DNA from 3 places in the Cupriavidus sp. GW822-FHT03E04 genome. Region 3 is predicted to be linked to each of the others. Evidence: predicted binding sites of a transcription regulator. Region 3 holds the regulator's gene; each other region holds the start of a gene.
The links. The regulator FliA, encoded in region 3, starts transcription of late flagellar genes. The targets are predictions, from matches to a motif close to CTAAAGTTTNNNNNNNNNNNGCCGNTA.
Positions count from the first base shown of each region.

Region 1 (10,524 bases), on a different contig from region 3:
GGCCTATCCGGACATTGCCGACGTTACGTCGCAAATCGTGACCCAGGTGCCAGGCCTCGGCGCGGAGGAAATCGAGCAGCAGATCACCATTCCGCTTGAGCGCGCGCTGCTGGCCACCCCCGGCATGCATGTGCTGCGCACCCGCAGCCTGTTTGCGCTGTCGCTCATCACCGTGGTGTTCGAGGATGGCACCGACGGCTACTGGGCGCGCCAGCGCCTGCAGGAACGGCTGAACGAGGTCGACCTGCCCTACGATGCCAAGCCGGGGCTGGACCCGTACACCTCGCCCACCGGGGAGTTCTACCGCTACACGCTGGAGTCCGGCACGCGCGACCTGCGCGAGCTATCCGAGCTGCAAACATGGACCGTGATCCCGCGCCTGAAGAAGGTGCGCGGCGTGGTCGACGTGACCAATTTCGGCGGGCTCACCACGCAGTTCATGCTGGAACTCGACCCGGCGCGGCTGACGCAGTACAACCTGACGCTGACGCAGGTCACCGAGGCGCTCAACGCCAACAACGTCAATGCGGGCGGCAGCGTCATCGACCGCGGCGAACAATCGTACGTGGTGCGTGGCGTGGGCCTGCTGCGCTCGCTCGACGACATGGGCAACGTGGTGGTCACGAGCAAGGACGGCACCCCCGTGCTGGTCAAGGACCTTGGCACGCTGCGCTACGGCAACGTGGAGCGACGTGGCATCCTGGGCAAGGACGACAACCCCGACACGATCTCCGGCATCACGCTGCTGCTCAAGGATTTCAACGCATCGGAAGCGCTTGCGGGCGTGCACGAGGCGGTGCGGGACCTGAACGACAACCTGCTGCCCAAGGACGTGAAGGTGGTCGCCTACCTCGACCGCACCTCGCTGATTGACGCCACCATGCGCACGGTGGGCTTCACGCTGACCGAAGGCATGCTGCTGGTGGGCATCGTGCTGCTGCTGTTCCTGGGCAGCCCGCGCGCGGCGCTGATCGTGGCGCTGACGATTCCGCTCTCGCTGCTGATCGCCTTTGTCTTCATGTATCACCTGCGCATCCCGGCCAACCTGCTGAGCCTGGGCGCGATCGACTTCGGCATCCTGGTGGATGGCGCGGTGGTGCTGGTGGAGAACATCCTGCGCCGGCGCGAGCAGGACAAGGACCGCGCGCTCACCCCGCGCGACGCCATCGAGGCCACCTTGCAGGTGGCACGGCCGATGTTCTTCGGCATGCTGGTGATCGTTGCGGCCTACCTGCCCTTGTTCTCATTCGAGCGCATCGAGTACAAGCTGTTCTCGCCGATGGCGTTCGCGGTTGGCGCGGCGTTGATCGGCGCCTTGATCGTTGCGCTGGCGCTGGTGCCGGGGCTGGCCTGGATTGCCATGCGCAAGCCGCGCCACGTGTTCCACAACCCTGTGCTGGACTGGCTGGGCGTGCGTTACCGCGCTGCGCTGGAGCGCGGCATTGGCCGCATCCGCTGGGTGGCCGCCAGCTGCGCGCTGGCGCTCGCCTGCGTGCTGGCGCTTGGCGCCACCATCGGCCGCGACTTCCTGCCGTACCTGGATGAAGGCTCGCTGTGGCTGCAGGTGCAGATGCCGCCCGGCATCACCCTGGAGCGCGCCTCCGGCATGGCCAGCGAGCTGCGCCGGGTAACCCGCGAGTTCCCGGAAGTCTCCTACGTGGTGACGCAGACCGGCCGCAACGATGACGGCACCGACTACTGGACGCCCTCGCATATCGAGGCCAGCGTTGGCCTGCATCCGTACAAGACGTGGGCCTCGGGCATGACCAAGCAGCAGCTGATCGACAAGCTGGCGGCGCGCTACGCGCAGATGCCAGGCTACTCGGTGGGCTTCATGCAGCCGATGATCGACGGGGTGCAGGACAAGCTTTCCGGCGCCCATAGCGACCTGGTGGTCAAGGTGTTCGGCGAGAACCTGGGCGACGTGCGCCGCATTGCCGGCGAAGTGGCCACCGCGCTGCGCGGCGTGCCTGGCGCCGCGGATGTGGCAATCGACGTGGAGCCTCCGCTGCCCAACCTGAAGATCGACCTGGACCGCGCCGCCGCCGCACGCTACGGCATCAACGCGGCCGACGTGGCCGAGCTGATCTCCACCGGCATCGGTGGATCGCCGGTTGGCCAGCTCTATGTGGGTGAGAAGAGCTACGACATGACGGTGCGCTTCCCGCCGGCCATGCGTGCCAGCGCATCTGGCGTGGGCGACCTGATGCTGACCGCGGCCAATGGCGCCAAGGTGCCGCTGGCGCAGGTCGCACGCATCAGCACCGTGTCCGGCGAAAGCGTGATCGTGCGCGAGATGGCACGCCGCCACATCATCGTGCGCCTGAACGTGCGTGACCGCGACCTGTCCGGCTTCCTCAAGGAGGCCCAGCCCGCCATCGAGCGCGCCGTGTCCTACGACCACAAGCGCATCCAGATCGAATGGGGCGGCCAGTTCGAGAACCTGGAACGTGCGCAGGCACGGCTCGCCATCATCCTGCCGATGACGCTGGCGCTGATGTTCGTGCTGCTCTTTGCCGAATTCCGCAACCTGCGCCAGCCGGCGCTTGTGCTGCTGGCGGTGCCCCTGGCCACCATCGGCGGCCTGGCTGCGCTGCATCTGCGCGGCATGACGCTGAACGTATCCAGCGCGGTGGGCTTTATCGCCCTGTTCGGCGTAGCCGTGCTCAACGGCGTGCTGATGATCTCGCAGATCAACCGGCTGCGCGCGCAGAACGGCTTGAGCCTGCGCGAAGCCGTGATCGAAGGCGCGGCAAGCCGCATGCGTCCGGTGCTGATGACCGCCACCGTGGCCGCCATCGGGCTCACACCGGCGATGCTGGCGCGAGGTCTCGGCAGTGATGTGCAGCGGCCGTTGGCCACCGTGGTGGTTGGCGGGCTCTTTACCGCCACCTTGCTGACCCTGCTGTTGCTGCCCGCCCTTTACTACCTGGTTGAAGCCCGCGCGGAGCGTGCGGCGCAAGCGGCCAGGGGGTCGGAAACCGATGCCGAAGGCGACGCGGCGGCAACCAGCGCCGCCGGCCAGGCCTGAGGAGAATCCCATGCAAATCAAAGACAAGAACTTGCTAGCGGCACCCGCCCTGCGCCACCTCTTCCTGGCAACGTCGATGCTGGCGGCATCCGCATCCTGGGCGCAGGACGCGCCCGCCACCGCCACCGCCACCGCCACCGCCACGGCCCGCGCACCGGTCCGCTTCTCCTCCTATCTCGACACGGTGGAGCGGCAGAACATCGGCCTGTCCGCGCAGCAGGAAACCATCCGCGGCGCCCAAGCCGAGATCTCGATCGCCGGCGTGCGCCCGGACCCGGTGCTCAAGTACGGTCGTGGCAGCATCGAGACCAGCCGTGCGGTGTCGCCCAAGCCGCCGCGCACCCATGAGTTCGAAATCGAGATCCCCATCGAGCTGGGCGGCAAGCGCAGCGCGCGCATCCGCGCCGCCGAGAGCAACCTGCGCCTGACCGAGGCGAACCTGCAGGGCTTCAAGCACACGCTGTACCAGGAATCCGCCACAGCCTTTGTCGAAGCCTGCCGCAGCCGCGAGGCCCTGGTCCGGCAGGAATCAACGCTGTCCGCTCTGTCCAATGTGGTACGCGCCAACGAGATCCGCCGCAAGGCGGGCGACATCGGTGGCCTGGAGCTGTCGCAGTCGCGGGTCGAGCGTGACCGCTTCACCGCCGAGGTGAAATCGGCGCGCGCCGCCGCGCAGGCCGCCATGCAAAAGCTGTCCATCCAGCTTGGCGTGCGCGTGGCCGAGGCCTTCGGCAACGCGCCGCTGGCTTGCGAGTTCCAGCCCTATGATCCTGGCACCGACAGCGGCGCGCTGATCGCCCAGGCGATGGAAGCGCGCGACGAGGTCCGGATCGCCCGCGCCACGCTGGAGAATGCCCGCGACAAGTCGGGACTGGCGCGCGCCAACCGCTGGGTGGATCCCAGCGTGAGCTTCGCGATGACCATGACCCCCGGCGTGCGCGGCACCACGGACGACGAGGGCCAGCCCAACGGCGACGCCACGGCGCGCTCGCGCATGCTGGGCGTGTCGGTATCGATTCCCCTGCCCTTGTCGCGGCTGCAGCGCGGCGAGCTGATCCAGGCGGAGTCGGAGGTCACGCAGGCCATGCTGGCCCTGCGCGAGGCCGAGCTGAAAACCGAGGTCGACGTGCGCAACGCGCTCATCGCGTTCCAGGCTGCGCAGGACAACCTGCAACGTTACCGCGACTCGGTGATCGCCGACGCCGACCGGGTGCTGGACGGCATGCGCCAGTCGTACCGCCAGGGCTCTGCCTCCCTGCTGGAACTGCTCGATGCGCAACGCACCGCGGACGAGACCTACCTCGACTACCTCCAGGCCCAGGCGGACCTGGCGGGCGCCACGGTGGAGCTGCAACTTTCCACCGGCTTGCGGCCCGCGCTTTAACGGCCCGGCGCGCCCCGGCCACGGCCGGGCGCACCAGCTTCGATTGCCTCGTGTCGAAAGACAAAGGAGACCTGCCATGAAAGCCGTCAACCTCGCGCCGCCCGTCCAGCGGTGGCGCCTGTATCGCCTGAGCGTGATCGCGCGGCTTGACGATGCGCCCGCCGTACGCGTGGCCATGCGCTGCGCCGCCAGCGACTGCGGCCAGTACCCGTCCAACGAGCGGCAGATGCCGCTCGGTCTGCCGCCAATCAAGTGCATGCTGAGCTTCGAGATCCGGATGCCGCAAATGCGGGCCGGGCAGTTGCTGGTCACGCTGGAACGCGCCCTGGTGTCCGTGCCCATCATCCTGCTGCGCCTGGAGGTTATGGGCAACCATGCCGAGGCGGCACACGCCCCACGCCTGAAACGGGTGTCTTCGCCCGCGGGCGGCACCAGTTCCCGGGCCGCCGCGACCGCGCCGGCCGAGGTGGGGTGAGGCCCGGCCCATCCCGCCTGAAGGCGCGGCGATGGGCCGCTCAGCCGGCGCGATTGACCGAACTCCGGCGCAAAGCTACGATGGGCGCGGCGGAACCATCATCCCGCACCCTTGCGCCAAGCCCCAGACCAGCTCATGGTGATACCTCACGCGGCGGCCAGCGCCACCGCCACGCCGCCTACCGCCCCCTTGCGGATGGCGCGCATCCTGTTGCCCCAATCCCTGCTCACCGCAAAGCCACTGCTAGCGCTTGTGCTCTGGCTGCTGCTCACCTTGCCCGGTTCATTACCGCTTGCCGCCGGGCAGCTGCAAATCCTTGGCGAGGCCGCCATGATCACCGGCGACGGCACGCCGGCCACCGTCAGCCTGCCTTACTACTGGGACCGGTCCCGTCCCGGCCAGACCGGCGGCGCGCGATTTCTCCTGCGCTTCCCGGATTTGCCAGGCCGCCAGGGCATGGCCGCGCTGTACATCGAGCGGGCCGCCAATAGCTATGAGGTGCGGCTCAACGGCAGCCGCCTTGCCCACGCTGGCAGCCTGTCGGCCCCGGCACCCTATGCCGGCCAGCAGCCGTTGCTGATCCCGGTGCCGGCTGACCTGCTGCGCCCGGAGAACGAGCTGCTTGTCACGATCGCTGCCAGCGCCAGCTCGCGCGGCGGCCTGTCACCCGTGGAGTTTGGTGCGCCGGCACTGGTGGAGGCGCACTACCAGCGGGCGCTCTGGTTCAAGGTCATCGGCCCGATAGTCATCGCAGCGGCCAGCGTGCTGCTGGCGTGCCTGGCGGCGCTGGTGTGGTGGCGGCAGCGGGATCCCCTGTTCGGGTTATATGCCATCGCGGAGCTTGGCTGGTCTTTCGGGCTGGCCGAGTACTTCGTTTCCGACGATGCCGGCGCGCCCGATGCATGGCTCGCGCTGGTGCTGGCCGGGCGGGCGGTCTTCATGTACGCGACCGCCAGGTTCGCCATCGTTGTGACCGGCCTGGAGGCGCGCTGGCTGCGCCGCGGGCTGCTGCTCTACCTGAGCATCAAGCTTCCGCTGATCGCGCTGATGGTGACGGCACACAGCACCCGCGCCATGGTGCTGGCCAATGTGGTCGTCAATGTTGCGATGGCGCTGTCGATCGTGGCCGTGCTGGTCCGCGCCGCCGTGACGCGTCCGGAGCGTGAGCGCACGGCGATTGCCGCCGCCCTTGGCCTCACCCTGCTCATCTCGGTGCTGGATTTGATCCATGTCTGGTGGATCGGGGATGCCTACTGGGACTCCTCCGTCACCCGCTACGTGTCGCTGATTTTCAGCCTGACCATGGGATGGCTGCTGGTCGACCGCTACACGCGCGCCACACGCATGCTGGCTGCCCTGAACCAGAAGCTGGACAGCGCGATCTCCCGCAAGGAGCAGGAACTGCATGCGATGTACCGCCACTCCCGCGAGATGGAGCGCGAGCAGGCCACCCTGCAGGAGCGCGGCAGGATCATGCGCGATATCCATGACGGGCTCGGCAGCCAGCTGGTGGGCATGCTCTCCATGCTGCGCTCCGGCAGCCCTTCCACGCACACGTTGCAGCAACAGCTGCAGCATGCGCTGGATGCCCTGAAACTATCCGTCGATGCGTTGCAGGACACCGGCGGCGACCTGGCCACCGTACTCGGCAACCTGCGCTACCGGCTTGGCCCGCGGCTGGAGGCGGCGGGATTGCGGGTGGACTGGCAGGTGGCGCGCCTGCCGGCGCTGCACGACCTGACGCCGCAGCGGGTGCGTGAGCTGCACTACCTGTTGCTGGAGGTGTTTTCCAATGCCATGCAGCATGCCGGCGGCAGCGCTATCCGGGTCTCGGCGCACCATGATGCCGCCCAGCAAGCCCTGGTCATCGAGATCCACGACAACGGCCGCGGCTTTACGCCCGAGGCTGCCGCGCACGGACGGGGATTGGGCAATATGCGCCGGCGTGCCGAGGCCATCGGGGCGGCGCTGGACCTGCGCTCTTCGGCGCAAGGGACGACCGTGCGGCTGACGTTCGCACTGGCGCCGCAGCCACCCGGCTCCGCCGTTTAGCCCCCCGCACCCGTTTGATGTCAACCCGGGCGCGGGTAGCTCCGTTATCGGATTGCCGGAATCAGACCTTGATGTCGATGCTCTGGCCAAGGTGAGGGGGATTGCTGGCCGGGACGCTGACTTGCGGCATCGAGCCCAGCAGGGTTGCCACGCTCTGCGCCTGCAGGTCCAGCGACTTGCGCAGCATCATGGTGGGCACGGGATCGCCGCCCGAGTTGCTAGCCGCACTGACGAGGGAAATATCCATTGAACGGTTTTCCAGGTTGAGATTGAGGTTGAGGTTGAGATTGAAGCTACGTTCGAAGCTACGGTTGAAGCTACGATTGGCATTGAAGCCAGCGGGAAGGCGCACCTCCCAGCATCCATGTTGTCGGCCATCAACCGGGAATCTTTAGCGCGGCGGCCGCAATAGCGGGCCGCCCGCTTGGCATCCGGAACGTTTATCATAAGCAGCCCGGCCGCTTTGGCCGGGAAAGACCAGACAGCCAGCACCGTCAGGATGGCGGCTGAATCCGGCGAAACCAGTCACCAGAATGAACATCATGGGTCGGGCGCAGAACATTGCGGGAAGCTTCGCTATTTCGTGTTTGGCTTTTGGCATTTCGACGGATTGCCTGGCGCTGGATTCGGCCGAACTCTATGAGCGGGAATCGCCCAGCATCTGGGTGGTATCCGTCTTTGACGCGCAAGGCACGCGGTTCGGCCTGGGCAGCTCGGTGGTGATCGGGCCGGAGGAGCTGGTCACCAACTGCCACGTGCTCAAGAGCGGCAAGTCCATCAGCATCCGGCGCGAGAAAGTCACCTACGGCGCCAGCCTGGTGCATGCCGATGTCGAGCGCGACCTGTGCATCCTGCGTGCCAAAGGCCTCACCGCCCCGGCCGTGAAGATCGCGCCGCTGTCCGCGCTCAAGGTGGGACAGAAGGTCTACGCCATCGGCGCGCCGCGCGGCTACGAGCTGACGCTGAGCGACGGCCTGCTCTCCTCACTGAACAAGGACGAGCGCGACCGCATCGTCCGCCTGCAGACCACCGCCCCGATCTCCCCAGGCTCCAGCGGTGGCGGCCTGTTCAACACGGACGGGCAACTCGTCGGCATTACCTACCTGATGCGGACCGACGCGCAGAACATCAATTTTGCCATTCCCGCGCAATGGATCAGCGAGGTGCCGGCACGGTCCGCGCTGGCGCTGCAGAAATTCCGTAGCGAGACGGCATCCACCGCCCCGCCTGCCATGGCGCTCCCGCCTGGCCAGCCCGGGCTGCCGGGCCAGGGCGCCACGGCCTACGCCCCGGCCCGGCCCGCAGCCGGCCCGCAGGGCAGGCAACTGACCGGGGCCGAGCTGGCCAGCCATTTCACGCATCTTGGCAGGATCAATGCCATCGCGCCTTCCGGCATTACGCTCTGGATGCAGGTCAGGGAAAGCGGCAGCCTGGATGTGACCAATTCCGTCAGCCGCGGCTATTCGTCCGGGCGCTACCGCATCGAGCCGGAAGCCAACCAAGTCTGCCTGGAGATGGCCAACCCGAGTTTCAGCGCGATGCAAACGTGCTATCGGCTGACCGAGGCCGACGGACGCTATGTCATGCGATCCGCCACCAGTCCCTATTACTTTTCATACACGAAGTAGCAAGCGGGCGCCGGCCGCAGCCGCTCGCCTCGCCATTTCTCTCAGGGCACAAGACATGGGAAACCGATATCGAAATAGCGCCCCCGCCGCGCTGGCCGTGGCGTCTATGCTGCTGGGCGGCTGCGCGCCGACCACCGTCGGCGTAACCAGCCGCGCCAGCGACTACACCGGCAAGCCCACCCGCATGTATGTGCTGGGCACTACCGGCATGGGTTGGAACAGCGACTTCTCCGCGGCGTTCGCGGCCAAGTTCCGCGAGGTCACCCGGCAGTGCGGCGTGGAATCGGCGTACGACGAGATCTCGGGGCTGGAGCTGGACTCGACCGCGCTGACCGGCAGGATGCGTACGTTCGCCGCCGATACGGTGCTGACCATCGCCAACGGCGGGGGCGTGGTCAACGCGTCCGGCGGCCGCCTGTCAATCAACTATGGCACGACGCTGACGGATGTCAGGCAGAACCGCGCGGTGTGGAAAGGCAAATACACGTTCAGCCGCGGCGGCACCCTCATCCCGATCGAGGAGCGCGCTGCAGTCCTGGCGATCGACATCACCAACAGCCTGAAGAAAGATGGCTTCCTCACCGGCTGCGCGCAGATCGCGCTGGGCCAGAATGGCCGGCTCGACCCGGCTGCCGTGCCGCATGCCGCCGGTGGCAGCACGAATACGATCAGCCAGGCCCGCCCGGCGCCACCCGTCTCCGCGCCTCCTGTCTCCGCACCTGCGGCCCCCGCTACCGCGGCAACCCTGCGGGACCTGCAAGACCTGCTGCCACCGAAGTGACAAGCGCGGGCCGCAACGGGATCAAGCGCCCAGCCCGGCCTCGTCCAGATCCGCGAACAGGATCGTCCCCGTTTCCGATTCGGTCACAAACACCTTGCGCGGCTGCCCCGGCTCAACGGCGGGCTGAAACGCCAGGTTGGTGGTGGTTGCGCCCGCCGGGCTGGCGAGGATCGCCTCGGGCTCGCCGCGCTTGCTCAGCACCCACACGCAGCCCAGGCTGGCATGCGCCACAAACAGCCGGTCACGGCTGTCGATGGCCATGCCGTCGGGGCCGCTGGTGCCGTAGAAGCTAAAGAACTGCCCTACCTTCGACACGCTGCCGTCGGCCTGCAACGGCACGCGCCACACGCAATTGCCGCGCGTGGCCGCAACGAACAGCACCTTCTCGTCGCAGGACAGCGCCAGGCCGTTGGGGCTGGGCACATTGCCCAGCAGCAGGTCCAGCTGCCCGCCGGCACGCAGGCGGTAGACGCGGCCCGTGGGATCGTGCAGGCCGGTCTGGCCCTGGTCGGTGAAATACAAGTCGCCATTACGGGAGATCACGAGGTCGTTCACGCCCTTGAACTGCTCCGCGTTGCGCCGTCCCAGCAAGGTGGTCACCTCGCCCGTGTCCACGTTGACGCGCAACAGGCCGTTGCGATAGTCCGCCACCACCAGTTCGCGCGCGTTCAGGAACTTCATGCCATTGGGCTCGCCCTTGTACTCGGCGACCAGCGACCATTCCCCGGCCGGCGAGATGCGCAGGATGCGCCCGAACGGGATGTCCGTCACGTACAGGTTGCCCGCGGGGTCGAATACCGGCCCCTCCAGGAAGCTGTCGATGCAGGCCCCGCCCTTGTTGGCATCAGCCCACTCGGAGCGCACGCCAGTCTTGCGCAAATGCGCGGGCATTGCCGTGAAGACCTGGAGGGATATCTCCCGGGGCATCGTTCTGAAGTACATGATCGTTCCTTGTTGTCCTGGCGCCGCGCAATGGCGGCGCTTGCCCATTTACTCGGCCTTCACATCGGCGGATTTTGCCACCTGGCTCCACAGCGCGGTGTCGTCCTTGATGCGCCTGGCGAATTCCGTAGGCGCAATGCCGCCCGGCTGGGCGCCCATGCTGGCCAGGCGCTCCTTCACCTCCGGGCTGTTCACGCTCTTGTGCACCTCCGCCTGCAGCTTGGCGACCAG
Region 1 covers NZ_JBXANI010000047.1:29,386-39,909, reverse strand. Annotated here, with positions in the region: gene AC1RQC_RS38900 (efflux RND transporter permease subunit) at 1-3,031, shown strand, start outside; gene AC1RQC_RS38895 (TolC family protein) at 3,042-4,415, shown strand; gene AC1RQC_RS38890 (hypothetical protein) at 4,492-4,890, shown strand; gene AC1RQC_RS38885 (sensor histidine kinase) at 5,026-6,942, shown strand; gene AC1RQC_RS38880 (YjfB family protein) at 7,004-7,189, opposite strand; gene AC1RQC_RS38875 (S1C family serine protease) at 7,530-8,570, shown strand; gene AC1RQC_RS38870 (hypothetical protein) at 8,626-9,351, shown strand; gene AC1RQC_RS38865 (SMP-30/gluconolactonase/LRE family protein) at 9,373-10,293, opposite strand; gene AC1RQC_RS38860 (Bug family tripartite tricarboxylate transporter substrate binding protein) at 10,342-10,524, opposite strand, start outside.
Region 1: a site for FliA is predicted at 7,311-7,337, ahead of AC1RQC_RS38880 (YjfB family protein). Genes of this name have one in related genera too.

Region 2 (10,524 bases), on a different contig from region 3:
CGTCGGTGCCGTCCAGGATATCGAGGATGACGCGCGCGGCCGTGCTGAGCGACTCGCGCGCCGAAGTCGTTGCCGCGCCTTCGGGCGCAGGCGGCATGCCGGTACCGACCGTTCCAGCCCGGCCTTGCTGCACGGTGTTGCCGCCCTCGGCAGACCCCACCATGTCGGTGACGGTGCCAACCGGCTGCAGGGCTGCGAGCTTGGCTACGGTAAGGGCGGACTTGAGCGCCTGCGGATCCGCGCGCAGGGCAAGCGATACATCTGCCGGAAGGTTGATGCCGATCATTCGCCGTATCAGGCCGGCGAGCCGTAGGCGTGATGCAGTTCCTGGCGGCGGCGCGAGTTATTCAGCAGGTACCCCAATTCCTCCATCTTCGGCGTGACCAGGTTGCGGATGGCGGCATCCTGCGACAGGATGTTTTCCAGCATCCGGTAGCGGTAGCGCCGCTCTTCGGCGCTCAGCAATGCCACGTCATCGATGCTCTTCAACGTGCTGACCTGGGTGACGTATCCGTTCTGCAGCGCGCACAGGGTATCCCAATTGCCCGCGCGCGCGGCTTCGCACATCAGGCCGGACAGGCGCAGCAGTTCTTCGTAGCAGGCGATGATCTTCTTCTTTTGCGGCAGCATGTCAGGACCCTATGGAGACCGCTTCCCTCGGCATGGACGCCTGGGGCGCAGGCTCCGGCATGGCTGCCGGATCGATCTGGCTCCACGCCGAGGCGATGTCGGCCAGCAGCTTGTCCACCTCGTTGAAGCGGCTCTCGTCGTTATGCAGGTTGGCTAGCATCAGCTGCCGGGTCATGTAGTCGTAGAGCGCATCGAGATTGCCGGCAAGCTCGGCGCTGGCGCCATGATCCAGCGACGCGCGCAGCCCGCTTTCGATGATGTTGATGGCGTTGGAGACGGCTTTGCCTTTCTCGGCGATTTTGCCTGCTTCCATGTGGAACTTGGCGCGGGCGATCGCCGCCCGTGCACCATCGAACAGCATGACGATGAGGCGGTGCGGCGAGGCACTCATGGCCCCGGTCTCGTGGCCGACATTGGTGTAGGCGTTGGCGGCGGTGCGTGCGTACATGGCGGCGCTCCCTGAGTTTGTTATGACGTGTGCGAGAAACCTGGCCGGGCTCAGCCCGAAGTGCTGCTCGAAGAGCTGAACTGCTGCGTCAGGTAAGTCTTGGTCGAGTTCAGCTGTGCCATCAGCGTGTCCAGGTTCTGGAACTCGGTCTGGTATTGCGCCACCGCGGCATCGATCTGGGCCGACACATCGGTGTACTGGGTCGCGAGCGACTTGAGCGTGGCGTTGACACCGTTGGTGGCGGTAGTCAGTGCGCCCGTGGGCGAGACAAAGCCCGCCGCCGCGCTCGACAGCTGGTTGCCGTAGCCCGACTTGCCGTCGGTGCCGCTGAACAACTGCGCGACGCCCGTGCGGTTGGTGGTGAGTGCGGTATTGAGCTTGCTCGAATCCAGCGACATGCTGCCGTCGGCGTTGAAGCTGATGCCGATCTGCGTCAGGTTGGTCAGGCCGGTGGTGCCGGTGGCCGTCTGCGGGGTATTGATCACGTTGCGCAGCTGGTTCTCGATCACGCGCAGCGTGGAGTCGCCCAGCAGCGCGCCGGCGGTCTTGGTGCTCGGGTCGTAGGCGGAGAGCTGGGCCGCCGTGGACTGCAGGGTGTTGTACGCGGTGACGAAGCTCTGCACACCGGTAGCCATGGCACTGGTGTTGCTGGCCACGTTCACCGTGCTGGTGCCGGTGGTGGCCAGGTTAAGGGTCACGCCCTGGGCCGCGCCCTGGACCGAATTGCTGGCACTGGTGATCGCCAGGCCGTTGATGCTGAGCTTGGCGTCCTGTGCCGCGATGTTCTGCGTCATCGCCGTCGTGCCGCCCGGGTTGTACGTCAGCAGGTTGCTGATGGTGGTGGGGTCGCCGCTGCCGTTGCTGCTGACCGAAACACTCATGCTCGAAGCAGCGCCGGTGGTGTTCGAGGTCAGCACCAGGTGATAGGGCGTGCTGCTGCCGTCGTTGACGATACTGGCGGTAACGCCGGCATTGGCGGCATTGATGGCGTCGCGGATGCCGCTCAGCGTATTGTTGGTGCCGTTGATGTTGATCGACGCTGCCGCGGCGCTGCCGGGTGTGAAGGTGGTCGTGCCGCCGCTGGTGGTGGTGGTGCCGAACTGGATCTGGATGGTGGCGCTGCCCAGCTGCTGGCCGGTGCTGTCGGTGATGCCGTTCGAGACCAGCGTCTGCGACTGTGCCAGCTGCGAGACGTTGACGGCATAGCTGCCCGCCACCGCGGTATTGTCGGCCGAGGTGCTCAGCACGCTGGTGTTGCTCGACGAGGTGGTGGTGCTGTTGTACAGGCTGGCCGTGCCCAGGGCGGTGGCGGCGGACTGGAACGAGGCCAGCGCCCCCTGCAGCACGCCATAAGCTGAAAGCTGGGTGTTGACCGCGCTCTGCTGATCGGTGATCGGGGTGAGCTTGAGCTGTTCCGCCGATTTCAGATTGGTCAGCAAAGTGCTCAGATCCAGGCCGGAACCAACACCAAGCGACGAAATCGCTGAACCGCTTGTCGAACTCGTTGCACTCGTTGAACTCATGATGCGTACCTGTGGTTTATGTGTGCGGGGAGAGGCGCCCGATCAGGCGGTTTGGTGAATCAGCAGGCCCTGCAGCTTATCAATGGCGCGGACAATGCGCAGGACTTCTTTTGTGGGGAACTGGCGAATCGTCTCGCCGGAGACCTTGTCCACGACACTCGTGACCATTCTGTGCGTGGCTTTGTCGATGCTGACGCGGACCTCGAGCGGGGTGGCCTCCAGTGCCTCGTTGAGGCTCTTCAGCGCACTGTCCAGCCCGGTGCTGCCGGCCGCATGGGCGCTGTCGGCCGGCTTCGATTCCGCTGGCCCCGAACCCGGATCCGCCTGGCTTCTCGCCGCTCCGGCGGCACCAACGGACGATGCCGGCCCGGCGGTGAGCGTGGCCGGCATTGGCAGTAGCGGTTCGGTCGAACTGATCATGATCTGTTCTCGCAGCGTTGGGTCTGTGCACAAAAGGCTTCGGTGGAAACGCTTTCAGAGCGGAGACCGCTCTGAAAACATTCCCGGCAGGACGGGCCCGGGTAGAGCCCGTCCTGCTAGGAGACCGCCGTCTGTTGCGAGAATTAACGCAGCAGCGACAGCACGCCTTGGTTCGACTGGTTGGCCTGGGCCAGCACAGACGTACCTGCTTGTTGCAGGATCTGGGCGCGCGACATGTTCGACACTTCGGTCGCGTAGTCAGCGTCCTGGATGCGCGAGCGCGAAGCCGACAGGTTGGTCACAGCCGAGCCCAGGTTGGTGATGGCCGAGTTGAAGCGGTTCTGCACTGCGCCCAGCGAGCTGCGCAGCTTGTCGACCGTGGCCAGCGCCTTGTCGATCAGGGCCAGCGGGTTGGTGCTGCCCGAGCCAGTGAACTGGGCCGTTGCGGTGGTGGTGCCGGCGGTGCTCAGCTCGATTTGGGTGGCATCCGTGACCGACGTGGTGGTCGAGCCGCCGTTGGCCTGGGCGCCAGCCTGCGTACCGGCGGACAGCGCGTAGTTGTTGCCGCCTTGGGTGATGAAAGCGACTGCAGCGCCGCTGGTGTTGGCGCCGACCTTGACCAGCTGGCCAGCCACGGTGTTGCCGGTGTTGCCGTTGGCGGCATCGCCGATCTTCACTTGCACCTTGTTCAGGGTGACGTTGCCGGTGGCGGCGTCGACCGAGGCAGCGTAGTTGTCGTTGCCGTACTTGACCACGTAGTTGCTGGTGGCGTTGCCGGCGGTGTCCAGCACGTTGTTCAGGGTCAGGGAGCTGGTGCTGACGGTCGAGCCGACGACGGCGGACAGGGCGTTGGCAGCCGAGGTCAGGTTGACCGAAACCGGTGCGGAGCCGGTGGCGGCTGCAACCGTGGTGATGGCGCCGCTGGTGCTCAGTGCGTTCTTGGCCACCGTGAAGCCGGTCATGCCCAGGGTCTTCGAGCTGATTTCTTGCAGGCCGATCGAGATGGTCTGGCCGTCTTGGGCGCCGACTTGCACGCTCAGCGGGGTGGCGGTGGACGACAGGACCTTGACGCCGTTGAAGTCGGTTTGTTGCGAAGTGCGGTCGATTTCAGCCAGACGTTGCGTGATTTCGTCCTGGATCGATTGCAGGTCGCTTGCCGAGTTGCTGCCCGTTGCGGCTTGGACGGACAGGGTACGGATAGCTTGCAGGTTGTTGTTGACTTCGTTCAGCGCGCCTTCAGTCGTTTGCGCCAGCGAGATGCCGTCGTTGGAGTTGCGCTGTGCTTGCGTCAGGCCGTTGATGTTGGCGGTGAAGCGGTTGGCGATCGCCTGGCCGGCGGCGTCGTCCTTGGCGCTGTTGATACGCAGGCCCGACGACAGACGCTGGATCGCGCTGTTCAGCGACGATTGCGAAGCGTTCAGGTTGTTCTGCGTCATCAGGGACAACGTGTTGGTATTGATGGTCATCGACATGGTACGACTCCTATTCTTTACAGTAGATTGTGCAATCCGGCTGCTGCCGCAACGTTGGCTGCCAGGCAATGCTGGGCGAGAAGTGCCACCGTTGTTTGGGTTATCGGTTGGTGCCGGAAAAGATTTAGAGTGATCTTTGCGATGGATTGAAACTGAGTGGCGGATTCGGCGCGAAACGAGCCCCGCCGGGCCTGCGGCGTGACGCCGGCAACGCCTAGCGGCGCTTGCGGGTACGCGGTGTATATAAGCTGACAAAATCCGGCGAGGTCTCCGCCCCGGGCACGCAGGCCATGGCCTCGGGGGCGTGAGCCGGCGTGATCACGGCGATGGAATGCTTGTAGACGATCTGCGGAAGCGGGTCCTGCGCAGACTCTGCCAGCAGCACCATATAGTTGTCCGCCGCCATGATCACGCCGTGCAGTCGAATGCCGTTCGATAAATGCACGACGACAGGATTGCGACTTGCGCTGTGGGTGGAGAGCTGCAGGTGCTGCAGTTTCCGGCTCGGGCGATCGATCCTGGTTACCTTCTTGTTCACAACTTCTCCGGAAGAGCCCGCTCGGGTTCTGGCGGCTGGCAACGGTCCAATAACTGGGCCTGGGCAATGCGGTGTGACAGCACGGCTGGGCGCCGGCTGTGGCGCGGCCTGGGCTGGGCGGGGGATGAAACATCCGCTCTCGGTGCTGGCGCGGGACGGCGAGGCGGCATGGGCCGGGACCGGACCTGGGTTGTGTCCAGGCGGTGGGTCCGATGCTGCTCCGCAAGCTGTGGCGGGCGACGCCGCCAGAAGAGAAGGGGAATACTTCAGGGGCGAGGGTAACAAAATTTCTTACAAATCTTGACGGTTGGGGGGCGCGTCTCGTGTAGAGATTTTCCTCTAATAAAACTATTGCATCACGCTGCAAATCTATGCATTGATAGGCGCTTGCGTGGCAAGTCCCAACGCCACCTGCGCCCGCATTCCCTATCTGGCACGGGTTTGCGGGCAACAAGGTGGCCCTGGCCTGCTGCTGCGATGTATCCCATGCCGCGTATTCGCCACTTGAGTGACATTTTCGACACTTTTTCTATCAGAGTTATCCCTGATAGAAATTGGATTTACACCTCATGTAAGCAGGTTTATATTCGCTTCAGGGCCTTTCGGCTCTAAAGCAGTCCTGGAAAGCCTACGAGCACCCCGCGCGTGGGCTTCTTTTTTTGTGCGCCCACTTTGCTTGTTGTGCGCCCTCGGCGACAAGCGCCGGTGGCGGCACTTCGAAGTGCATGGGTGACATTAGACGACAGGTTGCAGCCGGCCAATCGTTCGAATTGCCGGGCTTTTCCCCCTTATATTCCCTTTCAATTCCGCATTTTTCCGCTTCTTTGTGGAAGTCGCTGTTTAGCCCTCAAGCTTGCTCCCGTCCCTGCCGTTAAGCCCGCGATGCGGCGTCGCTCCGGAAATCTGTCCGGGGCGAGGATGAAGCGCGCGCGATAAGAGTTAAAGGAGCCGGGAAGATGCGTTGGTTGCGAAACTTTGGCATTGGGGTGCGCCTGACGGTAGCGTTTTCGCTCGTGGCGCTGCTGCTGGTTGCCGTGGCCGTGCTGGGCATGATGTCCCTGCGCACCATGAACGAATCGATGCGCCTGACAGTGGAAGGGCGCCTGTTCAAGGTGCTGGAGATCGAGCGTGTCAAGCAAGATGCGCTGCGCACCGGCATCCTGGTGCGCGATGCCACCCTGAATGAGGATCCGGTTGCCGTGCGGCGCAACGCCGAGCGCATCGGCGCGCTGCGCCAGGACATGCGTGGCACGCTGGATGAACTTGGGAAGTGGCTTTCCAGGTCCGCCAGGCCTGAGATCCAGGAAACCTATCGTGCCCTGATCGAGGCACGCAATGCTTACGACACCCAGCTCGACACGGTGTTGCGCCAGTTGCAGGGCGGCGAGTTCGACAGCGCTCGCAGCGCGCTGGTCGCGACCCTGCCGGCGGCGCAGGCACCTTACTTCGACAAGCTGAGCGAATTGTCCGACGGGGGGCGCAAAGTGGCCGCCGCTGCCGTGCAGGAGGCCAATGCCCGCTATGAGATGGCGCGCAACCTGCTGCTGGGCCTGGCTGCCGCCGCGGTCGCGCTGGCCGCCGTCCTCGGCATCGGCATCACGCGCTCGATCACGCGCCCGGCGCGGCAAGCGCTGGATGCGGCACAAGCGCTCGCACATGGCAACCTGACTTATGTCATCCAAGCCAGCAGCGATGACGAGATGGGCCGCATGCTGGGGGCGCTGGAGCGCGCTTTCGGGCAGTTGGCGACACTGGTGCACGGCATCCAGGGCGCGACGCGGTCGATCGATGGCGCGACCCGGGAAATCGCCAGGGGCAATACCGACCTGTCCCAGCGCACGGAGGAGCAGGCGGCATCCCTGGAGCAGACTGCGGCATCCATGGAGCAGCTCACCTCGACGGTCAAGCAGAACGCGGCCAATGCACGCCATGCCAACGAACTGGCGGTCAGCGCTTCCGGCGTGGCGACGGCGGGCGGGCACGCAGTGCGCGGCGTGGTCGAGACCATGCAGCATATTTCGCAATCGTCGGCCAAGGTCGCCGAAATCGTCGGCGTGATCGAAGGGATTGCCTTCCAGACCAATATCCTGGCGCTCAACGCGGCGGTGGAAGCCGCCCGCGCCGGTGAGCAAGGACGTGGCTTTGGCGTGGTGGCCGCAGAGGTGCGCAGCCTGGCCCAGCGGTCGTCGTCGGCGGCCAAGGAGATCGGCCAGCTGATCAATGGCTCGGTGGGGCAGGTGGCCCATGGCGCCAAGCAGGTCGAGGACGCCGGCCGCACCATGGACGATATCGTCGGGGCGGTGAAGCGCGTGACCGACATCATGGGCGAGATCGCCGCGGCCAGCGAGGAGCAGTCCTCCGGCATCGAGCAGGTCAACCGTGCCATCAATCAGATGGAAAGCGTGACGCAGCAGAACGCCGCGCTGGTGGAGCAAGCCGCCGCCGCCGCCGAGAGCCTGCAGCAGCAGGCAGCCGGGCTGGTCGATGATGTATCCAGGTTCCAGGTGACACCGGCGCAAACGCATGTTGCACGGGCGCCGGCACCGGCTGCGCCTGCGCGGGCGGTAGCCGCAGCGCGCGTGGCGCCGGCAGCCGCGGGGCGGCGCCCTGCGGCGCACACGGCCGCAGGTGGCAAGAGCCACCCGCCGGCCCGCCCGGGGGCGGCTCGCCCGACCCCGGCCAAGCCCGTGGCTCCGGCCGCTCGTGCTGCCCAGGCAGTGCAGGTGGTTCAAGCAGCGCCGGCAGCACCGGCAGCACGAGTAGCACCAGCAACCGCCGCCAAGCCGGCGGCCCGGCCAGCCGCCGTAGCGCCACGTGCCGGCGCGGTCCGCACCCCCCGCGAGCCCGTGTTGCCTAGCAAGGCCCGCGCGCCGGTGGTGCGCCAGGGCCGCGAACCAGTGCTGTCTTCCAAGGCGCTGCCCGCCGCCCGTCAGGCCAAGGCTGCTGCCGTGGCCACACCGGCGCCGCGCCGCGCCGCGCGCACCCCGGCTGCCGGCAGCCCGGCTGTGGCTGCAGGGGACTGGGAATCGTTCTGAGACAGGCAACGTCGCCTTGAATGTCGCCTTGGCGGCGTTCAGGTCAGGAGCCCGGCAAGGCGGCGGGGCGGCTGCAAGGCGCAAGGCTTAGGCCTACAATAGCGCCCTTGTATACAAAAACAGACAGGAGCGATGCCGCCCGTTCGCGGTGGCGCCGCACTCAATGTCCCTCGCCGCAAGCGTTCTCTCCCCTGCGCCCATGACCGCCGTCTCCATGCCGTCCTTCCCGGCGGCTTCAGCTCCGCCTTCTTCCGCCCGGTCACCCGCGACCGCGATCGCCTCAGCCACTTCCGCCTCCTCCGAGGCCGCGGACGACGGCGGTAACCCTCGCAACACGGCATTCGTCCCCCCGCCGGTTCCGCCGGTGCCGGTGATGCAGATCATTTTCGGGCTGATGCTGGCCATCCTGCTGGGGGCGCTGGAGCAATCGATCGTGGCCGTGGTGTTGCCGGAGATCGCGCTGCAGCTTAACGGCTTCGAGGAGATGGCCTGGGTGGTCTCGGCCTACCTGGTGGCCTCCACGGTGGTGACGCCGATCTACGGCAAGCTCTCGGATCTGCTCGGGCGGCGCTCGGTCCTGTCGTTTGCCATCGTGTTGTTCTTCCTGGCTTCGATCGCGTGCGCGCTGGCGCAGACCATGCCGCAACTGATCATCGCGCGCGTCCTGCAAGGGCTGGGCGGCGGTGGCCTGATCTCGGTGTCGCAGGCCACCATTGCCGATGTGGTGCCGCTGCGCGACCGTGGCCGCTACCAGGGCTATGTGAGCGGCGTATGGGCCGTGGCCAGCATGGCCGGCCCGGTGATCGGCGGCTACCTGGCGCACTACCTGTCGTGGCGCTGGATTTTCTGGATCAATCTGCCGCTGGCGCTGATCGCGCTGCTGGTGGTCCGCCGTGCGCTCAAGCACCTGCCGGCGGGCAGGCGCCGCCATCGCATCGACTACGTCGGCGCGCTGCTGTTCGGTGGCGGCCTGACCGGCGTGCTGGTGTTCCTGACCCGGCTCGGGCAGGGGCAGTCTGCCGCCACGCCGCAGACGCTTGGCCTGCTGGTGGCCGGGATGGTCGCCATGGTGCTGTTCGTGTGGCAAGAGCGCCGGGTGGCGGATCCGATGATCCCGCTGGACATGCTGCGCGTGCCGACGGTCACGATTTGCTGCGTCACGCTGTTCCTGTGCTTTTTCCAGTTGATCGCCATGTCCGTGCTGCTGCCGCTGCGCTTCCAGGTAGTGGGCGGCGTGCAGGCCGATAGCGCTGCGCTGCGGCTGGTGCCGCTGACGCTGTCCATCCCGTTTGGCGCGTTCATCTCCGGGCGGCTGATGACGTGGAGCGGCCGCTACAAGCCGCTGCAGCTGGCGGGCTCGCTGGTCGCGCCGCTGGCGATCGTCGCGCTGGCGTTCGTTGATCCGCATGCGGTCTTGCTGACCGCGCTGGTGATGGTGATGCTCGGCCTGGCCATCGGGCTGCAGTTGCCAAGCGGCCTGGTTGCTACCCAGAACGCGGTGCCTGCGCACCAGGTGGGCGTGGCCACGGCGCTGACCGCCTTCTCGCGCATGCTTGGCGGCGCGGTTGGCGTGGCGGTGCTGACCACCGTGCTGATCGCACTGTTGCGCCATGGCGGCATGGGTATCGCGGACCTGGCCGGCGGCGAGGACATCCTGATGAGCATGTTCCATCGCGCCATGGTGGGGGGCGATGCGGGCACTTCGGCCGATGCCGGCGCGGTGCGGGCGGTGGCCGAAGCCGCGTTCCGTACGCTGTTCCTGCTCAGCGCCGCCGTGTCGCTGGTGGCGCCCTTCCTGGTGGCGCGTCTGCCGGAGGCCACCTTGCGCGGCAGCACCGGCGCTAGCGTGGCGGCCAGCATGGATTGACTGGCGCACGCTGGCCGAGTGAGGCCGCGTGGCCCAGCCAGGTCAGGGGCTCTGCGCCCCTGGCGCGCTGCTTTTTCCCAGGAAGCCGAACTCCACCGGCGTCTTGGCGTAGAACACCTGGACGTCTTCCAGGGCGAGGCGGTCGAACAGCCGCTGCACTTCCTCCTCCGTGGCAATCACGGTGATCTCCTCCGGCCGGTCGGCCAGCTCCAGGAAATGCCAGGTGTGAAAGCGGCGGTCATGGCCGATGCCTTCGGCCGCCACCATATGCGTGGCGCCGCGGATCTGCAGTTCGCGCAAGATTTGCAGCAGCCAGTGGGATAGCTGCTTGCCGTGGTGGCGGCGGTTTTCGATGGTGAACAGCGTGAGTTGGAAGCCTTGCACGGCATCCCCCTTTTGCCCCCCCCTGTGGCGGTGTTCGCGTGCCGCGAAAGTGGCATGGACGGCGTGCGCCTGGCGGGGTGCCGTCTTTAGTTTAGGCGCGAAACCTGCTTCCCCAAAAACCAAGGGATTACCCTAGACCCGTTCCGGGAAAGGGCGGGCTATATTTTCATTTGTCTCAATAGCGATTCATGGTTTTATATATAAAAC
Region 2 covers NZ_JBXANI010000041.1:12,613-23,136, forward strand. Annotated here, with positions in the region: gene fliK (flagellar hook-length control protein FliK) at 1-286, opposite strand, end outside; gene AC1RQC_RS37220 (flagellar protein FliT) at 295-630, opposite strand; gene fliS (flagellar export chaperone FliS) at 632-1,078, opposite strand; gene fliD (flagellar filament capping protein FliD) at 1,129-2,601, opposite strand; gene AC1RQC_RS37235 (flagellar protein FlaG) at 2,644-3,021, opposite strand; gene AC1RQC_RS37240 (FliC/FljB family flagellin) at 3,165-4,493, opposite strand; gene AC1RQC_RS37245 (RNA chaperone Hfq) at 4,708-5,031, opposite strand; gene AC1RQC_RS37250 (methyl-accepting chemotaxis protein) at 5,988-8,066, shown strand; gene AC1RQC_RS37255 (MDR family MFS transporter) at 8,440-9,933, shown strand; gene AC1RQC_RS37260 (DUF190 domain-containing protein) at 9,976-10,317, opposite strand.
Region 2: a site for FliA is predicted at 4,595-4,621, ahead of AC1RQC_RS37240 (FliC/FljB family flagellin). Genes of this name have one in related genera too.

Region 3 (10,524 bases):
AGAATGCGGCGAACACCGTCGACCGGCGCGGTGCGGCCGCCGCCGATGTCGACCAGCACGCCCGTGGAGTCGCCACTGATGCTGTTGACCTTGCCGTAGACCAGCGCGACCGGCGCGACATCCTTGCCGTTGGCGGTAGCGGTGACCTTGAAGCTGTAGTCGCCATCGGCAACGGCGACGCCTGCATCGTTCTTGCCGTCCCAGGCGATGTCGTGCACGCCGGCGGTCTGGCCGTTCATGTTGATGTTGCGCACCACGTTGCCGTTCGCGTCGACCACCTGGACCGTGACCGCATCGGCGGTGGACGGCAGGTCCACACCGATCTGGCCCGGCACGCCGCTGGCCACCGTGGTGGCATTGCCCGGCACCATCACGGTGTGGCCAATCAGCGCTGCCGAATCCATCGCGCGGCTCGCGCTGACTTGCGACAGCAGCGAGTTCAGCGTGGTGTTCAAGGTCTGCATGCCGCTCACCTGGCTGATCTGCGCGAGCTGCGAGGTCAGCTGCGAGTTGTCCATCGGGTTGAGCGGATCCTGGTTGTTCATCTGCGTGACCAGCATCGTCAGGAAGTTGTTCTGCAGGTCGGCGGCGGATGCGCTGCCGCTTTGCAGGGTATTGGCGATGCCGGCGGCGCTAGTGCTGCTGCCTGTGGAGGAGGTCGTGGTCATTGCGTATCCCGGTTTTACTGACCGATGGTCAGTGTCTTGAGCATCATGTTCTTGGCGGTGTTGAGGACTTCCACGTTGGCCTGGTAGGAACGCGAGGCCGAGATCATGTTGACCATCTCCTCCACCGGGTTAACGTTTGGCATCGTGACGTAGCCGTCGGCATTGGCCAGCGGATGCGTGGGGTTGTGCACCATGCGCGGGGGCGACGGATCTTCCATCACACCCTCCACCTGCACGCCGCCCACGTCGTTCTGGCCTGGTGTGGCGGCAAGGCCGAACACCACTTGCTTGGCGCGGTAGGGCTGGCCGTTGGGGCCGACCGCACTGTCGGCATTGGCCAGGTTGGACGCGGTCACGTTCATGCGCTGCGACTGCGCAGCCATGGCCGAGCCGGCGACTTCGAAGATGTTCATTGCGGGCATGGCGTGCTCACTGCTGGATGGCCGACAGCATGGTCTTGATCTTGGCGCTCATCACGGTCAGCCCGGACTCGAAGTGCACCGCGTTGTCGGCAAAGGCGACGCGCTCGGTGTCCATCTCGACGGTATTGCCATCGATGCTCGACTGCATCGGGATGCGGTAGTCGAGTTGCATCTTGTCGGCGAACGCAGACGTCACGCCCGGCAAGTGGCGCACCGAGGTGGTGGACAGCGACACGCCTTCGGCTTGCTTTCCGCGCTCGACGCTTTGCGCCAGCGTGCTGGAGAAATCGAAGTCGCGCGCCTTGTAGCCAGGTGTGTCGGCATGGGCGATATTGGAGGCAATCACCGATTGCCGCTGGGTCCGCAAGCTCAGCGCTTCTTGTTGGAAGCGCAACGCCGCATCGAGTCTGTCAATCATGTCTGTGTCTCGCTGGAGGGGGAGAGCAACGAAGGTCGACCTTCTTCAGGTGTGCCATCTTAGGGGCGGCCCCGTCATGCCAATCGCACGAATAGGGCAAAGAAAACCGCGCATTTCGACTCGAGCAAGAACGCGGGGCTGCCTACAATAGGACCCGTTGACACGCACGCAGCACCCGCTTTCGCGGTGCGGCCCGCGTCGTTTCCTTGCCTGGATGTACACATGACCCCTCGTTTCCGGGCCGCCGCGGCGCGCGCCCTGCTCTGCGTGCTGGCCGCCGGCGGCACGCTGCCCGGCAGCGCCGGCGCGGCGCCGCCCTCGCCGTTTCCCGAAGACCCGGTGCGCGCCGCGGTCGAACAATTCCTTGAGCGCCAGACTGCCGGCCTGCCCGGCAAGGCCACCATCCAGGTGGTACCGCCCTCGGGCGGGCGCGCGCCGGATTGCCCGCTGCCCGAGCCGTTCCTGCCGCCGGGCGCGTCCCCCTGGGGCCGGGTCTCGGTCGGCGTGCGCTGCGCCGGCGAACGTCCCTGGACCCGCTACGTGCAAGCGCGCGTGTCGGTGGTGGCCGACTACTATGTGGCCGGGCGCAACCTGATGCCCGGCGAGGCCATCGATGCAGCCGATATGGAAGTCCGCCAAGGCGACCTGGCGTCGCTGCCGCGCGCGGTGGTGACGGATCCCGCACAGGTGACCGGCGCGGTGGCGGCCAACCGCATCGCCGCGGGTTCGCCGATGCGGATGGATCTACTGAAGAAGGCCATTGCCGTACGCCAGGGCCAGAACGTGACGGTGCTGGTGGAAGGCGAGTCGTTCCAGCTCAGCAGCGAGGGCAAGGTCATGGCCGAGGCCGCGGTGGGCAACAACGTCCAGGTGCGGCTCAAGAGCGGTCAGGTGGTCAATGCGCTGGTGCGCAACGGCGACACGGTGGTGCTACAGCAATAGGGAATCGGGACGGCGACACCTGGAGTTGCGCATGCGTCTCATGGGCCGGCTCATGAGACAATAACGCGCGCTCCGCGGCCGGAAAAACGGCGCCGCGGCGTCGCAATTCGACCTAAAGTTTCGCCCTAAGCATCCGATAAGCCAAAGGTACCCAGCAAGGAATCATCGTGAAGATCAATCAGACCACCTCGTCGAGGCCGAGCGACGCCATCGACGGCGCCGTGCGCAGCGTGGCCGGCGCCCCCGGATCGACGGCTGCCCCGGAGACGTCCAGCGTGCGCGTCAGCAGCCCCCTGTCGGCCCAGGTGCGCGAGATCGGCGCGCGCATGGTGGAAGACCATGACGACGATATCGACACCGCCAAGGTCGAAGAGATCCGCCAGGCGATCTCCGAAGGCCGCATCAAGATCGACCCAAGCAAGATCGCCGACGGGCTGCTCGCGTCCCTGCGCGAACTCAGCGGCGGCGCCTGACACCGCGGCTTGCTACGGGCCGCATCGCCAACCCCACCCTAAGATAGGCAAGCCATGAGCCAGTCCCTGATCCAGAACCTGCACCGCGAAACCGAGCTCGCGCAGGAGTTCGCCACCGTACTAGGCGAAGAAAGAAGCCTGATCAAGGCCGGCGATTACCAGGCCCTTGCCGGGCTGCTGGAACGCAAGGTCGAACTGGCCGGATTGCTGGGCGCCCTGACGCGCACGCGCGAGGCGCAGATGGGTGCCATGGGAATTCGCACCGGCGCGGGCGGCCAGCTGTTCGGGCGCCAGATCGATTCGTCGGTGGAGGCCGCATGGCGGAGGCTGGTGTTTGCGGCACGCACGGCAAGCCACGCCAATGCGCTGAATGCCGCGGTTGTGGATGCGCATCTCGAGTTCACCGAGGAAGCGATCCTGGCGTTGCGGCAACGGGGTGACAACACGACGCTCTATGGGCGCGACGGGCGCACGCAGAACGGGCCGCAAGGGGTCAGTCTGGCGACTGGTTGAATTGGGTATTGGTTGAGCTGGGTGGTTTGTGGCATCTCGTTCTTGCGAGTGCCCGCCCTCTCCCCCGGCCCCTCTCCCACAAGTGGGAGAGGGGAGCAAGCCAGCAGGAACAGAAGACGATTCGATGTAGCCGTGATTGCCGCCCCGCAGCGGTAGTGGGACTGCAGTTGCGGTTAAGCAGTTGCGGTTAAGCAGTTGCGGTTAGGCTACCCTGCCCCCTCACCGAAACCCAACCGTCACCTCGTTAGCCTGCCCGATCAAAACCGGCGTCAACGCGCCCTTCCCCGGCACCTGAAAGGCAAACACAAAGCCCTTGGCAGCGTCATCCCCGCTAAACGCCTCGGTCAGCCCCTCAGCCCCCGAAAGCAATACACACCGTTGCGCATTGCATAGGTAAGCCTGCAGTGCATTCGGCGGCGTACGCGAGAAGCTATAGCGCCACCGCACCGTCGTGATTGCGCCCTGCGCCTGCGGCAAATAGCCGGTCGGTGAAATCGGGACGGAAACGGTGCGCAAGCCTTTGCTGTACAGCGCAGGCCCGTTCACCGAAGCCGACCAGCTATGCAGCGCCTGCCCGCCAGGCGCGGCCAGTGCCGGGCAGCACGCCACGGCTAGCGCCAACGCAGCGAAGTGCTTGGGCCAGTTGCTCACAGCAGCCCGCGCAACTGCGAACGCAGCCGTGTAATCGCCTGGCTGCGGATCTGGCACACGCGCGACTCGGTGACTTCCAGCACCGCGCCGATTTCCCGCAGGTTCAGCTCCTGGTCATAGCACAGCGACAGCACCAGCTTCTCCCGCTCGGGCAGGCGCTCGATGGCGCGGATCAGCGCTTCGCGCATGCCACTCTCCATCAGCACCGTGAGGGGGTTGCCGTCATCGCTCACGCTCAGGTGCCGGTCCAGGAAGTCCTCTTCGCCGGAGCGCTCGAAGTCTTCATAGTGCAGCAACTGGCAGCCATAGACCTCGTTGAGCAGCGTCTGGTATTCGTCGAGCGGCAGTTCCAGTTCCTGCGCCACTTCGGAATCGAGCGGCGCACGGCCCAGCGTTTGCTCCAGGCCACGCACGGTGCGCTCGATCCGCCGCGTGAACTGGCGCAGGCTGCGCGACTGCCAGTCGTTGGCGCGCACCTCGTCGAGCATGGCGCCGCGAATGCGCTGGCTGGCGTAGGTCTCGAAACGCGCACCGTGGGTGTCTTCATAGCGCTTGGCGGCGTCGAGCAGGCCGATCATGCCGGCCTGGATCAAGTCATCGAGCTGCACGCTGGCAGGCAGCTTGGCCGCCAGTTGCAAGGCGATGCGACGCACCAGCGACGCATGCGCCGTCACGGTATCAGTCTGTTCGAGCTTTCCCTGAATCGTATACATGGTGGAATTCTCGTGAGTCCTAGCTTGCAGGTCCCGGCCCTTAAGCCAGGGCCGTGGCCGTCGGCGCCATCGGTGCCGACAGGGTTGAACGGGGATCGGCGGACATTGGCCAGCTGGCAATGCCCGTGGCAATTCGGCGTAATGCGGCGGTGGCGGGCGCGGCCGGGAAGGCCTCGACCACGCAACGGCCCAATGCGGTACTGCGCTCAACCAGCGGATCGTGCGGCAGGCTGCCTGCGGGGCTGGCCTCGACGCCAAGGTACTGGCTGGCGGTACGGGCCAGGTTGCCCAGCACCGCACTGGCGGCGGCGTCCCCGGCGGCGGCATTGATCACCAGGTGGAAACGCCGGCAGGCGTACAGGTGATTGAGCTGCTTGATGCAGGCGTATGCGGCTTTGATCGAGGCCGGCTCCGCGCGCAGCACCACGATGAGGTTGTGCGCCGCGCCTGCCATTTGCGACAAGCCGCCATCCGCATCGCTGCGGGCGTCGCTGAGCACGGTGCGAAACGACTTGAGCAGCTGCAGGTCGCCATTGGCCTGGGGGCTGCCCGGCAGCACGGCGATGGTGCCGGCGGGACGCTTGCCGAGCGCAGCGTCGAGCGTCACCGCGCCACCCAGCACCGCGGCCAGGGTGCCTTCCGGCATGGCGCCGGCAAGCCGGGTGGCGCGGGCGCCGAAGCGGTCCTCATCGACGAGCAGTACACGTTCGCCTTGCAGGGCAAGAGCGTTGGCCAACCCCAGTGCCACCGTGGTGGCGCCGGCACCGGCATCGCTTGCGACCACGGCAATGCGGCGCGTGGCGCGTGGCGCCAGCATGCGCCGCAGGCTTTCCGCCTGGTCGGATGCGAGTGAATTCACGGCTTATTCTCCCTGCGCCAGTGTCTCGAACACGCGGCTTCCGCTCATGCGCGCCTCGAGCTGGCCCCCGGCGCCGCCCAGTTGGAACGTCTCCGGCGGCGCTTCCTGAACGGCGGACTGCGTGGCGCGGCCGCTGCGGGTGGGATAGTTTTCCAGCACGTCGAGCAAGGCCAGCAAACGGCCGATGCCTTCGACCAGTACCGCTGCGCCGCAAGCCTGGCGAGCCGGCGCGCGGCCGGTCAGCCGCGCCAGGAATGCAGTGACCGAATCATCGCAGGCCTGCTCGAGGCGCAGCGCGGCCACGCCCATCTGCAGCGCGAGCAAGCGGGCGCAGGCCTGCGCTTCGGCCTGTGCGGGTTCATTGCCGCCGTCGCCTTGGCCCAGGTGGTCCAGCGCATGGCGCAGCGTGCGCAGTTGCGCTTCGCCGGCTTCGGCCCAGCGGGCCCAGCGGGCCAGTTGTGCGCCCTCGGCCGACAGCGCCGGGTCGCACAGCAAGTAATGCACGGCGAGCGTCTGGCCGTTCTCGCGGTCGACCACGCGCGACACCAGCAAGCCTGCCTCGGTACCGCCTTCGGCGGCAGAGCGGGCGCCGCGTGCCTGGCCTTCGAGCACGCGCACCGGGCTTTGCGCGATCCACTGCACAGCATCGCGGCCGCGATAATCCATGTCTTGCACGGCGTGGAAGGTCAGCGTCTCGGCCAACGCATCGAGCTTGACGGCACCGCCGCCGCTGGCCACGCGAGTGGTCTTGCGTGCGGTGGCCAGCCAGCGCTCGCCAGCTTGCTGCCAGCGTGCCAGCACGGGGGCGGCAGGCATGGCGTCGAGTACGTTGACCACGGTACGGGCGGCGGCGATGGCGGCGCACAGCGTGGCGGCATCGGCTTCCCATCCGCCCTGGCCGCCTTGCAGCGCCGGGCCGGTGCGGCCGGCGGGCGCGGCGGCGGCCGCCAGCGGCAGGCCGTCGCGGTCCGCCAGGAACAGCGTGTGTTGCCATGGGCGCGGCGCGCGCCGTCCCGCCACCGGCGCGGCCACCGTGGCACTCAGCGACAGCACGAAGCGGTCGCAATGGCGGGCGAGGTCGCGGCAGGCGGCCTCACGCACTTGCTGCGCCATCAGGCGCGGCGAGGGTGCGCTCTCATTGCGTTGCTGCCACAGCGAGCGGACCAGCTCAAAGCTATAGCTGCCAGCGTTCAGTTGCTCCACGCAATCGCCCACCGCGTTGGCGCTGTCGGTCAGCGAGCGCAGCATGCCGTCGGCGCCGCCGGGGCTGGCTGCGCGCGCGGCTTCGCTGTCGTCCTGCGCGGGCATGGCGCGGCGCGCGGCTTCCGCGTCGGCAAACACCGAGCCGCGGCGCGGCGTCTGGAAGGCACGCTCGACAAGGGCCGCGCCGTTGGCGAGTTCAAGGTGCTCGGGCACGCGCTGGCCGGTGGAGGCGTAGTACACCGGCAAGCGGTGGCGGATCACCACGTCGAGCACGGAGCCCAGGTGCGTGGCCTCATCCAGCTTGCTGACGATGCAGCCGTCGATGCCGCCGTCGGGCGTGGCATCGTGACGGTAAGCGTGGACGACTTCGTTGAGCGTGTCGCCGTGGCTGGCGCCGTTGAGCAGCAGGATGCGCTGCACCGGCGCCTGCACGCCGGCCAGCATGGCGATCTGCTCGGACAGGTTGCGGTCTCGCTGGCTCATGCCCACGGTGTCGATGATCACCAGGTGCTTCTCGGTCAGTGCCGCCAGCGCAAAGCGCAGGTCGGCCGCGTCCTTGACCGCGTGCACGGGCACACCAAGGATGTCGCCGTAGATGCGCAATTGCTCGTGCGCGCCAATCCGGAACGTGTCGGTGGTCAGGAGCGCCAGGCGTTCCGGGCCGTGCTTGAGCACGAAGCGCGCGGCCAGCTTGGCGGTGGTGGTGGTCTTGCCCACGCCGGTGGGGCCCACCAGCGCCAGCACGCCGCCCTGGGCAAAGAGCGCATCTTCGTCGTTCAGCACCGGCACCTTGCGCGCGAGCTCCTGGCGGATCCAGGTCATGGCGGCAGGCCGGTCATGGCCCAGCGGCAAGTGACCCAGCAGCGAACGGGCAAGCTGCCCGGAGAAGCCAGCGGTCACTAACCAGGTAAACAGCGAATCGCGCAACGGGTCGCCGCCGATCGACGGCAGGCTGTGCGTGCCCACGCCGGAGAACTGGCGCTCCATCATGGCGCGCATGGTCTGCAGCTCGCCGCGCAGGTCGCCAAGGGCACCGTCGACGGCGACCGCGGCAGCCGGCGGCGGCGTGAATACCGGCGCGTTGCTGGAGATGGCGCCGAGATCGGTGTCGCGCATCGCGACGATCTCCACACCCCCTTCGACGGTGCGGTTGGACAGCACCACGGCATCCGGCCCCATCGCCTCGCGCACCTGGCGCAAGGCCTCGCGGCCATTGGCCGCCACGAATTTAGCTACGCTCATTTTGCGAAACCCCTCACGCTGTGCCACCGATCATGGCGGTGATCCTGATATTTCGGTTGTCCGGCACCTCGGCATGCGAGAGCACCTTGAGTTGCGGCATGGTCCGGCGCAGGAAGCGCGCCAGCAACGGGCGCAGCGGATGCGGCACCAGAAGCACCGGATCCAGTCCCAGCTGTTCTTGCCTGGTCACCGCGCCGTGCGTCTGCTGCAACAGCGCATCTGCCAGGCCCGGCTCGATGCCGCCGCCGTTAGTGAGCGCTTGCGAAAGCACGCGTTCCAAGCCAGCGTCAAGGCCGATGACCTGGAGGTCGGCGCCGTTGGGGAACCACTGCTGGGTGATGGCGCGGCCCAGCGCCATGCGCACCAGCGAGGTGAGTTCGTTGGGATCGCTGACCTTCGGCGCGTGCTCGGCCACCACGTCCAGCACGGTGCGCATGTCGCGGATCGGCACGCTTTCGTCCAGCAGGTTCTGCAGGATCTTTTGCAGCGCGGTGAGCGTGATGACCTTGGGAACCAGGTCTTCGGTGAGCTTGGGAGATTCCTTGGCGATGCGGTCGAGCAGCGCCTGCACTTCCTGGCGGCCAAGCAGCTCGGCCGCGTGCATGTGGATCAGGTGGTTGAGGTGAGTCGCCACTACCGTGCTTGCGTCCACCACGGTGTAGCCGTAGGTCTGCGCCTGCTCCTTGAGGCCGCTCTCGATCCACACCGCGGGCAGGCCGAAGGCCGGGTCCTGGCTGGGCGTGCCCGGCAGCGCGCCGGACACCTGGCCGGGGTTGATCGCCATCCACTGCCCGGGCGCGGCTTCGCCGCGGCCGATCTCCACGCCCTTGAGGGTGATGCGGTAGGCGTTGGGCTTGAGTTCCAGGTTGTCGCGGATATGCACCACCGGCACCAGGAAGCCGATCTCCTGCGCCACCTTCTTGCGGATGCTCTTGATGCGCCCGAGGAGCTCGCCGTTCTGCGCGCGGTCCACCAGCGGGATCAGGCGATAGCCCACTTCCATGCCGAGCGGATCAACCAGGGTGACATCGTCCCAGCTGGCTTCGGTCGATTCCGGCGCCACCGCGGGGGCGCGTTCCTCGCGCTTCTTTTCCTGCGCCTGCGCCATGTCGCGGCGTGCCACATAGCGGCCGAACCACACCAGCGCCCCGGCAAAGGCCAGGAAGGCGAAGTGCGGCATGCCCGGGATGATGCCCATCATGCCAATGATGGCGCCGGTCAGGTAGAGCACGCGCGGATTGGAGAACAGCTGTCCGGTCAGTTGCTGGCCCACGTCCTGCTCGTTGGAGACGCGCGAGACGATCACACCCGCGGCGGTGGAAATCACCAGCGCCGGGATCTGCGCGACCAGGCCATCGCCAATGGTCAGCAGCGTGTAGTTGCGCACCGCGGTGGCAAAGTCCAGGTCATGCTGCACCATGCCCACCACCATGCCGGCGCCGACGTTGATGAACATGATCATCAGGCCCGCCACGGCATCGCCGCGCACGAACTTGCTGGCACCATCCATCGCGCCGTAGAAGTCCGATTCCTGCGAGACCTCGGCGCGGCGCTTCTTGGCGCCGTCTTCATTGATCAGGCCAGCGTTGAGGTCGGCGTCGATCGCCATCTGCTTGCCGGGCATGGCGTCGAGCATGAAGCGCGCGCCAACTTCGGCGATACGCCCCGCGCCCTTGGTGATGACCATGAAGTTGATCACCACCAGGATCGCGAACACCACGATGCCCACTGCAAAGTTGCCGCCCACCAGGAAGTGGCCGAAGGCCTCGATCACCTTGCCCGCGGCATCCGGCCCGGTGTGCCCTTCCATCAGCACGACCCGGGTCGAGGCCACGTTGAGCGACAGGCGCAGCAGCGTGGTGAACAGCAGCACCGCCGGGAAGGCTGCGAAGTCCAGCGCCTTCTGGGTGTACATGCCCACCAGCAGCACCATGATCGACAGGGCGATGTTGAACGTGAACAGCAGATCCAGGACAAAGGGCGGCAGCGGCAGGATCATCATGCCGAGGATCATGATGATCAGCAGCGGGCCGGCCAGGGCCTTCATCTGCCCGCCTGTCTGGCCCCCCGGCAGTTTGAACAGCGAGGTCAATGCGTTCATGCTTGGCTTTCCGGTACGGCTAACTCGTCAGGCACCAGCAGATCGGAGGGTGCCGCCGGATGCGGGCCGCTGCTGTGGTGCCAGTGCTTCAGTTGATAGACCCAGGCCAGGACTTCGGCCACGGAGGTGTACAGGCCGGCAGGGATTTCCCTGCCCAGCTCTACGTGACGATGCAGCGCGCGCGCCAGCGGCGGCGCGCACAGCAACGGCACGCCGTTCTCGACGGCAATCTCGCGAATGCGCGCGGCAATCGCGTCACTGCCCTTGGCGACCACACGCGGCGCGCTCATGCGGCCTTCTTCGTAGCGCAGCGCCACGG
Region 3 covers NZ_JBXANI010000004.1:91,718-102,241, reverse strand. Annotated here, with positions in the region: gene AC1RQC_RS06300 (flagellar hook assembly protein FlgD) at 1-668, opposite strand, end outside; gene flgC (flagellar basal body rod protein FlgC) at 683-1,090, opposite strand; gene flgB (flagellar basal body rod protein FlgB) at 1,098-1,508, opposite strand; gene flgA (flagellar basal body P-ring formation chaperone FlgA) at 1,731-2,450, shown strand; gene flgM (flagellar biosynthesis anti-sigma factor FlgM) at 2,618-2,923, shown strand; gene AC1RQC_RS06275 (flagella synthesis protein FlgN) at 2,978-3,436, shown strand; gene AC1RQC_RS06270 (flagellar protein FlhE) at 3,656-4,057, opposite strand; gene AC1RQC_RS06265 (RNA polymerase sigma factor FliA) at 4,084-4,800, opposite strand; gene AC1RQC_RS06260 (MinD/ParA family ATP-binding protein) at 4,841-5,659, opposite strand; gene flhF (flagellar biosynthesis GTPase FlhF) at 5,663-8,104, opposite strand; gene flhA (flagellar biosynthesis protein FlhA) at 8,118-10,205, opposite strand; gene flhB (flagellar biosynthesis protein FlhB) at 10,202-10,524, opposite strand, start outside.